4 regions of the Agaribacillus sp. DX54 genome follow, and region 1 is predicted to be linked to each of the others. Evidence: riboswitches for the same ligand, from Rfam matches in the RefSeq annotation. Region 1 holds a riboswitch; each other region holds the start of a gene.

Region 1 (2,199 bases):
AAAGATCTACAATCGAAAGACCGTATTGTAAAAGGTGTTAAAAGGTGACTTCAGGCAAATACAGCCTTGAGCTTTTCATTAACAACCGACATTTCCTTGATTAAGGCGTTGTTTTGCAGGGCTGTAACAGGATTAAAAACGAACCAGACCCCCAGGAATCCATCTATATCGAAGTGGTTACAAGTAACGTACTTGTATTGCGTCTGAGGGAGGTTTTTTTCAATAGCATGCATAGTTATCTGGGCGCTGGTGTCGTCATGAATGTCTGTCACTTTGGGAGCTCCCCGCCAGTGCGAAAGGTTGAAAGCATTTTTAGCGAAGCAATCTATGGCCAGGACCTCGTCATAGCTGGTTGATACTGCAAAAGGAAGGAATTGTTTCATGTTTGGCATGTGATTATAAGTAAGAAACAGGGTTATCCATAACCCCGTTTCTCTTGCGAACTAAAATTTTAAAGATAAAGCCATCAAAAAATTGGTGCCCGCCTGTGAGGAAGTAGGACTTCAGATCGGAAGAGGCCCTGTCGATGAAGCCGTCGGAGCTTATTCTTGAGAGTCTCGCATCAAAGGTAAAGCGGTTATTGATCAGTCCGGTGCCTGCCATCACCGTATGCTTACGGGTATTAAACGACCCGAAAGAATTGTCTATGGCACCATAAGAATCGGGGTTGTAAGTCGTGGTTTGCACATTGAGCGAAGCTCCGAAAGCGCCTGAACCATTAGTGGAAGTGCCTACTCCCCGTTGAATCTGAATATTATCCACAGAGGAGGCAAAATCGGGAAGGTTTACCCAGAAGGTGCCTTGTGACTCCGCATCGTTGTAGGGAATGCCATTGATAGTCACATTGATTCGTGTCGGATCGCTTCCTCTGATCCTTATGCCGGTATACCCGATTCCCGCACCTGCATCGGAGGTGACAACCACGGAAGGGGTGTGATTGAGCAGGAAGGGAATATCCTGTCCGAGGTTCTGTTTTTGGATATCTTCTTTATCCACATTGGTAAAAGTAACAGGCGTTTTGTCCGAAGCACGTGTGGCGGTCACAATTACCTCGTCGGTAAGGACCACCTGAGGCTTCAGACGGATCTCCAAAGATACATCCCGATTCAGCGAAACAGGCTGCTGATAGGTGTTGTACCCTACGAAAGAAACATTTAGCTGGTAGTTTCCCGGCCTTACTCCGGTAATTTGAAAATCCCCTTCTGCCTTGGAAACAGCCGCTTTATTAGTGGCTTCAAGCCAAATATTGGCTCCGGAAAGCCCCTGCCCCCGGTCGTCGAGTATCTGACCGGTAATGTTAAATTGGGCACAAGAAATTATCTGCCATCCCAGGCCCAAAATTACTGATAAAACAAACTTTTTCATGTAGTTTTTTAATTGAGTGAAACATACTTTAAGGCAGAACAACCTGTTAGAGCAGTTTACCTTTCCCTACGCCGGCATTATCCGGATCAGGTGATTCCCCGTTTTGACCGGAGAATGATTGGGTATAATCTCAGCCGTGGTTGGCACCCCTTAAAAAACCATTAAATTTTGACAGGAATGAATACCATGCGTACGGTTTGCGAAAAACATACTTACCTTCGCCAGCATTACCCGGATCAGGTTATAGGGTATAATCTCAGCCGTTGTTACAATCAGGCACCCCTGTACATCAGGGCAAATGTAGAAAATTTATTTTTTATCGCAAATTGTTCACGGCATTGACCGCCTTACTAAAACGCTCGGTACCATTTCCGTTTATGACCTGAAATGGGATTTTCAGGTCGGTAAGTTCGTTTTTGTACTGTTCGAAAAAGTAATCTCTCAAATCTGGGTGTTCCCGAAGGGGATCTGCGGTCCATGGTAAATCAACATCACATAACATATGCAGGTGATATTTCCGGGAGTCCATCTCGTTTAATATCCAGGGATGACAATCCTTATACTTGTGCTCACTCCAGATTTTGATCACCAGGAGATTGGTATCGCAAAATAACAGGTTTTTACTTTTACCGGCCAGCCGGTCTTCCAGTGTGGTTTGCCCCTTTGCAATTTCCAGCAAATCGGATGGCTCATACTTTCCAGCGGTACGGTCGAGGTATTCACGGGCATATTCCGGCACCCAATGTGTGTCGAAATGTGCCGCCAACTTTTGGGCCAGCGTGGTTTTACCCGTAGACTCGGGGCCTACAATGGCTACTTTGATCAGGCTGCCTG
Region 2 (2,199 bases), on a different contig from region 1:
ATTATTTCCGAAGCGTTCCCCCTTATGATGGTTGGCCTGCACGCTTCAATGATTTGCCGGGCAACCTGTGTTCTGTAGGGGGTTGCCCCCACACCTACAGGGTCGAAAACTATGTCTGTTGCGTCTGCTGTCGCTTTTTTTCCTGCCAATAGCATGGCATCTACCCATTTTTCACTCAAGGTTCCCATATTTATTACCAATGATGATGCAATGCCTGCCATAGCTTCAACTTCCTCAACCGCATGGGCCATTACCGGTGAAGCACCTATCGCGAGAAGAGCATTGGCGGTGTTGTTCATTACCACATAATTGGTAATATTATGAACTAAAGGTGATTTTTTATGCACTTTTTGTAATGCTTCAATGATTTGGGTTTCTTTTATCATACTGATATTTATTTTTTAAATGCACAAATGGCTACGTAATCTCCGCAATCATAGCCTTCAATGGGTTGTTCAACTTCAAGGTTGGAGTATTTCGGGTGTTTTGTTAAGGTTTGGGCAAATTTGAACCCTTTAAACCCTGCTTTTTCCAAAAGCTTAATTTTTTCATCTGTTGTTCGCCAGTTTGCTGTTTTTACAAATTCTATGGGGTACGGATTTTCGGGATGCATACCTGCTAACGACGGGTGATCCCAGGTATCGACGGCTTTGGCCAGGTTGTACATGATAGCATAGGAGCTTTCTTTAGGAACATCGACCATTACTACCTTTCCCGCTTTTTTTAAGGAGGCAAAAGCTTTATGTACAACGCTTTCTAAATCTGTTATATAACTGGGCGTTCCGTTAAACAAAACGGTATCGTACTTCTCAATCCCAAAATCAGCCTCCTCGGCGGTTACTACTTCTACACTCATCCCTCGTTTACGGGCAATTTCAGCCATTCCAACAGATGGTTCTATGCCGTTTTTAATTGCGATATTGAAATCTTTTTTCAATATCGATTCAAACAAGCCGCTACCACATCCAACAGAAAATACTTCACCCGGATTTTCTAAAAAGTGTGCCACTAAATTTACCTCGGATTGTAACAAATTGGTATTGTCGAAAAACCAGGAATCATAGGCATCTGCATATTTGTCAAAACTAGTATTATCCATATTTAATAAAAATTAAAAAAGCCATTTCGTTCTTTGCGAAATGGCTTATGTGAAAATAAATTATGTTTAAAATTCAATAACCATTTCCCTACGATGTAATTACACATTTCAGGTTCAAGGGTATAATCTCAGCCCAAAATATTCAAGGCACCCCTAATAGTATTGATGCAAGTATACAAAAAATTGTTTGCTTGTGTTTCATAGTTGCACGGCAGATGTGCTCGATAGCATGGAAAAAATAGGGTGTTGACAGCTAAAAAACCCATAGCCACTCCTGTTTTTGAGCTTATAGCCCCGTAAGGTTCACGGGAGTGTTGGGCGTAGGCCAGGCGTTGTATAACCCGGAGGCTTTCTGATAAAATGATAAAATAAAGTCGATTTTTCTACACTTAATTAAATTTTTCATAAAAAAAAGAAAAACACTCGGTAAAATTTCAAAAAAAATCACTCTTGGTATAAAGTCGATAGTATCCTCAAAACAATAACAGTATGGATTATACTTTATTCAAGGTGGAAGATTTTGTGTCTGATGAATACTTTATTAAGTGGGTAAAAGCGCCGACCGAAGAAAGTAATGGGTTTTGGTTATCCTGGCTTTCCAATAACCCTGATCAAAGACCGGTAATTGAAAAGGCGAAAGAAATGGTTCTTCTTTTGGATATTGAAGAAAAATATCCGCCTGAGGGAAAATTTCTGGAAGTCTGGGAAGGCGTGATCCGTGCTGATGACTCACACCAATTGCCCAAACACCCACAGCGACATACATCACATGAGAAACATCTGCCAACCCACGAAAAGGCAAAACACCAAAAAGGTTTCAGAAAATGGCAACTGTGGAAATGGGCGGCAGCCATCGCCTTTTTTCTCCTGTCCACTTATCTGGTTTATCTGCATCTGACTGATTATGGTATGACCAAAATACAGACAGCCTATGGGGAATCAAGTACGTTTTTCCTTCCTGACAGCACCAAGGTTACTTTAAATTATAACTCAAAGCTGACATACGCGACAGATTGGTATAGCCATGAGATCCGTGAAGTCTGGCTTAGCGGAGAGGCATTCTTTTCGGTTGTTCATCGCTCCGACCATCAAAAGTTTCT
Region 3 (2,199 bases), on a different contig from region 1:
CTTTCCCGGTGATGCGCCAGGCACCACTTCGCCATAATCGAGCCTCCCCTTGAAACGATTCCCGTCACTCTTTTGGCCGTCAGTGGGACATATTTCAACCTTACCCCGGCGTGGATGGTGAAATAACTCACCCCCTGTTCCGCTTGTTCGATCAAAGTGTCCCTGAATAGTTCCCAGGTGAGTTCTTCCGCTTTTCCGTTAACTTTTTCCAGGGCCTGGTAAATGGGAACCGTACCGATCGGAACCGGAGAATTCCTGATAATCCACTCCCGGGTTTCGTGGATATTTTTACCGGTAGAGAGATCCATGATGGTATCGGCGCCCCAGCGACAAGCCCAAACCGCTTTTTCCACCTCTTCTTCAATGCTCGAGGTCACGGCGGAATTTCCGATATTGGCATTGATCTTTACCAGGAAATTCCTGCCTATGATCATGGGCTCACTTTCAGGGTGATTGATATTATTGGGGATAATGGCCCTGCCCGCAGCCACTTCCTGGCGAACAAATTCGGGGGTAATCCATGTTTGAGGCGTGTTGGCCCCGAAACTGTTCCCCGGGTGCTGAATGCCCGAATCCTTCAAGGTTTCCATTTTCTGATTCTCACGAATGGCGATGTATTCCATCTCAGGGGTGATTATTCCCCTGCGGGCATAGTGCATTTGGGTGACATTCTTCCCGGGTTTTGCCTTCAAAGGGTTTCGAATATGAGCAAAACGCAGGTGGTCTAGTGAGTGGTCACTCAGCCTCTTTTTGCCATATCCGGAGCTTAATTCTTCTAATGCTTCCACATCGCCGCGATCGGCGATCCACTTTGTTCGGATGGGCTCGATGCCCTTTTTTACATCAAATTCCTTATTTTGATCGGTGTAAGGGCCACTGGTATCATACACCGTAACAGGGTCGTTTTTCTGCACTTTTCCCGTTAATTTGTTAACCGTATCCGATAAATGGATCTCACGCATGGCCACTTTGAGGTCATGTATTTTGCCTTTCACATAGATTTTTTTCGAAGCAGGAAAAGGGGTGCTGGAGATCACTTCTTGTCGGGGTATTTTATTGGGCTTTTTCATGGATATTTTATCATTTAAGAATTTTCAAAAATTCAATTGCGCAGGAAAATCAGCGATTGGAAGAGCAGAAATATTTTCTTTCTCTTCCAGCCTCATGCTTATCCTCCCTGGGTGGCGGTAATGATGGTAACTCGCTGATCTTTTTGTAAACAGAAGTTCACCCATTCCGATTTGGGCACTATGGTATCATCTACTGCAATAGCAATCCCTTTCAGGGTGTTTACCGAAAGGATCTTAATCAGTTCATGAATAGTGGAACCTGTAGCTACTTGCTTAATTTTGTGGTTGACTATAATTTTCATTCCTAGTTTCATTTTTAGACTCCAAGACATCATTGAAAGACTCCGGATAACAGAATCATCAGTATACTTCAGGAATGATAACAGGTAGATTAATTATAGCCTCATTGAGGCAACTTTTTCCTTCGACAGTATTAACTGTATCAGGTTCAAAGAGTATGATCTCAGCCCGTACGGGCACCCCTAAAGTAAAGTTGACACCAAGGTAATTAATTGATCACTGGATACCAAATATTCCAGGGGAGAAAATTGTAAATACCCGGAAAAACAGTGTCCCAGTAGCTCAAAGTTGCCTGCCTGCGTATCCCGCTCTTTTCCCTGTCGATAGGTAAGTTTAGCTTGCTCTTTAGAACCTGTAATAACACAGATCGAGATCTCCGCAGATAAGGGCATATTCCTTCCCCCAATATCCCCTGCATCCGCAGGGTGTTTGATGGTTTCCCACCCTTTGGACATCAGTATGATGTGCTACTTCATCCGACCTGTAAAGCCTCGATAGCCAGTTCCCATGCGTGGGAATCGGGGTTTGCAGTCTCGCATCCTTCACTCTATGTCTCACGGTAAACGGGCTTGCGAATGGCTCATGCTTTGGGGTACGACCTCGCGCATAACGGACTTTCACTCTCCGAAATATTTGGTGTCTTCGATACCAGGCTCTCCATGCCGGGCACACACATATGGCTCGAATGGTCTACTGATAATTTTGAAAAAGGGAAAAAATCATTATTATATTGATAAATTCCAAAATGACTTGGATTAGTTGATATGAAAAGATTTATTAAAAAGTGGATTATAGAAATAATTTGGATTCTTGGGAATCTCGTATTGAT
Region 4 (2,199 bases), on a different contig from region 1:
ATCCACGCCATATTCAGGGCCTACCTTTACTTCTTGCCTGTTCGCCCCCAGGCCAGGATATATCAGGGTCTTAAAGAATTCGTCATCTACTTTACCTGCTTCCGGAAACGATGCCATGTCAGTAGCTATCTATTTTTTTTACATACAATCCAAAAAAATCACCATAAGGAAGGTGCCATTCCTGAACAGGAAACCACTTGGGCAGACCGGTGCATGTCCACTTGATCATATATTTTTCTCCGGCTAATGCCTTTTCAATGAGACCTGTAAGTTTAGCAGGCGTATAAAATCTTGCGGAAATGTAAAATGGGTTTTTCCCAAAAAGCTGCTGGGCCCTTCTGCGTATCAATTTAGGGGAGTTACGGTTCATCATGCCAAACACGATTCCATGTCTCCCCACCCGGGCAGCTTCCCGGATCACTTTTACCGGATCGCGATAGTATTCAAAAGTGGTAATGAAAGCTACGGCATCAAAAGTATTATCTTTGAAAGGCATGTGATGAGAATCACCCATAACCAAATCCCCATCAAAAAAATGCGCACCCTGTGCCAGCATAAAAGGGGAAATATCACCCCCTGTGGCCTCAATACCTATCTCCTTCCACCACCGGGTAAAACGGGTGGTACCACAACCGAATTCCAGCAGTGTCTGAATATTTTTATCGCTTCCGATCAGGTCGGCTATTACCTTCTTCTGCCATATTTCAGCGCGTTTATAGCGGCCTTCATACCAAAGCTCGTAAGTGTCGGTATATTGTCTTTGGAAAAACCATTCTTTACGGTTTTGCCATTCTTTTAATTCCGGGGTGATCAGTTCAAAAGCCATGTTACTATCAGTTTAACAAAAAAACCGCATACCCTGATCTTAGAATATGCGGCTTTGCAGACTTAGAACCTTAAAACTGCCACATTCCCTTCGCTGGTATTATCCAGATCAGGTTTCCGGGTATTATCTCAGCCTTTTCCTTCAGGGAAAAAGCACCCCGATGCGTATTTAAAAAAACCACTGAAACGTATGATTACACCTCTCCGGGTAATCTTTTGTGTTTTCAGAGTTGGTGACAAAGATATAAAACATTTTCTTTTAAAGTTGCTTAAAGGTTTTAAATCGGTCTCCGGTTTTAAAAATTTTCATGGTTGAAGTGGTCTTTTAGTCACGGATTACACCGGTCACAATATTGCGGATCTGCTTCTTGTTTTTGGTTGGGGGCGTTTTCTTCTTTGGTGAACTGGCATTTAACGCAAGACCACACATGGGCCAGGGGCAATTGTGTAGGCAACCCGCAAAATCCACATGGCAATCCGGGTTTGGTGCCGGTGACTGCAAAACCCGGTGTACCACACTGCGGGCAACAGGAATTGATTTTATTCACCAATTTCCTGGCTGCTGTTTCAATTACCGCCATCCTGGTTGGGTTATACATCGCGCGCATGTCTGTTTCCAAATAAGCCCTGCCATATTTTGATATAAGTTGTTCGTAGATCTTCTTCAAACTATCCCAGTCCGTTATCCCTTTGTGTATGTCTTCCACATGCTCTTTTTCCATGCGAAGGACCAAACCATGAGAAGGGAAACCTGCCTTTTCGGCAAATTTCAGAAGTTCTTCCTCAGACTTTACTTCCGCCCCATTATAGTTGGTTTCAACACTTAGCTCCCGGGCGGCAATTTCCAGGTCATTTTTTTTGTCCAACAGCATAAGGATCTCATCATCGGCATGTACAAAAAAAATAGCCGGGTGCATGCCAAAGGAGCCCTCACTGGCTATGGCCAGGTCGCAATTGGTTAATGACATGGCCATTTGACATTTATTTCTCAATGTGGTAAAGGGGTCGTCTTTCCGCTCCGTTTCGCCGGTAAAGGTGCCTAAAACATCGGTGTCAAAGTTTTCAGGAACAAAACACTTTACACCAAGGGCCGATTCCACCAAAGGTGCGATGGCTTTTTCCTTTTCATGCTTTGTCGCAATCACCAGCTTTCTATTGGAAAACAGGCTTTTTATCTTGTCGGTGCAATCAGGCATATTTTTATTTCTTGTCATTGATCAGCTAAAAATGTCACCATTCGGTCACTTTGCCGTTGATGTACAGATGCTTAAAAACAGGTTAGCATATCGCCATTGAAAAAATAATTTGCGGACTACCATTCGTTAATTTTTTGTGTTTTCAGCAAATAATTCACAAAATCAAAAATAAGGATCT

What was found. Region 1 has a riboswitch for thiamine pyrophosphate ahead of AC04NP_RS16240 (carboxypeptidase-like regulatory domain-containing protein). Riboswitches for the same ligand answer to the same signal wherever they lie in the genome.
Region 2: another riboswitch for thiamine pyrophosphate. It lies ahead of AC04NP_RS12325 (class I SAM-dependent DNA methyltransferase); the one in region 1 lies ahead of AC04NP_RS16240 (carboxypeptidase-like regulatory domain-containing protein).
Region 3: another riboswitch for thiamine pyrophosphate. It lies ahead of thiS (sulfur carrier protein ThiS); the one in region 1 lies ahead of AC04NP_RS16240 (carboxypeptidase-like regulatory domain-containing protein).
Region 4: another riboswitch for thiamine pyrophosphate. It lies ahead of AC04NP_RS24335 (class I SAM-dependent methyltransferase); the one in region 1 lies ahead of AC04NP_RS16240 (carboxypeptidase-like regulatory domain-containing protein).

Annotation. Positions count from the first base shown of each region.
Region 1 covers NZ_JBXEQE010000014.1:136,594-138,792, reverse strand. Annotated here, with positions in the region: gene prmC (peptide chain release factor N(5)-glutamine methyltransferase) at 1-48, shown strand, start outside; gene AC04NP_RS16245 (DUF6687 family protein) at 51-383, opposite strand; gene AC04NP_RS16240 (carboxypeptidase-like regulatory domain-containing protein) at 397-1,365, opposite strand; TPP riboswitch at 1,561-1,659, opposite strand; gene AC04NP_RS16235 (AAA family ATPase) at 1,682-2,199, opposite strand, start outside; partial or broken gene pnuC (nicotinamide riboside transporter PnuC) at 2,188-2,199, opposite strand, start outside.
Region 2 covers NZ_JBXEQE010000009.1:114,557-116,755, forward strand. Annotated here, with positions in the region: gene thiM (hydroxyethylthiazole kinase) at 1-386, opposite strand, end outside; gene AC04NP_RS12325 (class I SAM-dependent DNA methyltransferase) at 395-1,099, opposite strand; TPP riboswitch at 1,168-1,264, opposite strand; gene AC04NP_RS12330 (FecR family protein) at 1,589-2,199, shown strand, end outside.
Region 3 covers NZ_JBXEQE010000043.1:17,402-19,600, reverse strand. Annotated here, with positions in the region: gene thiC (phosphomethylpyrimidine synthase ThiC) at 1-1,070, opposite strand, end outside; gene thiS (sulfur carrier protein ThiS) at 1,169-1,372, opposite strand; TPP riboswitch at 1,473-1,564, opposite strand; gene AC04NP_RS27645 (hypothetical protein) at 1,553-1,825, opposite strand; gene AC04NP_RS27640 (hypothetical protein) at 1,946-2,104, shown strand.
Region 4 covers NZ_JBXEQE010000031.1:32,326-34,524, reverse strand. Annotated here, with positions in the region: gene AC04NP_RS24340 (AIR synthase-related protein) at 1-117, opposite strand, end outside; gene AC04NP_RS24335 (class I SAM-dependent methyltransferase) at 119-826, opposite strand; TPP riboswitch at 895-996, opposite strand; gene AC04NP_RS24330 (DUF6671 family protein) at 1,155-2,021, opposite strand.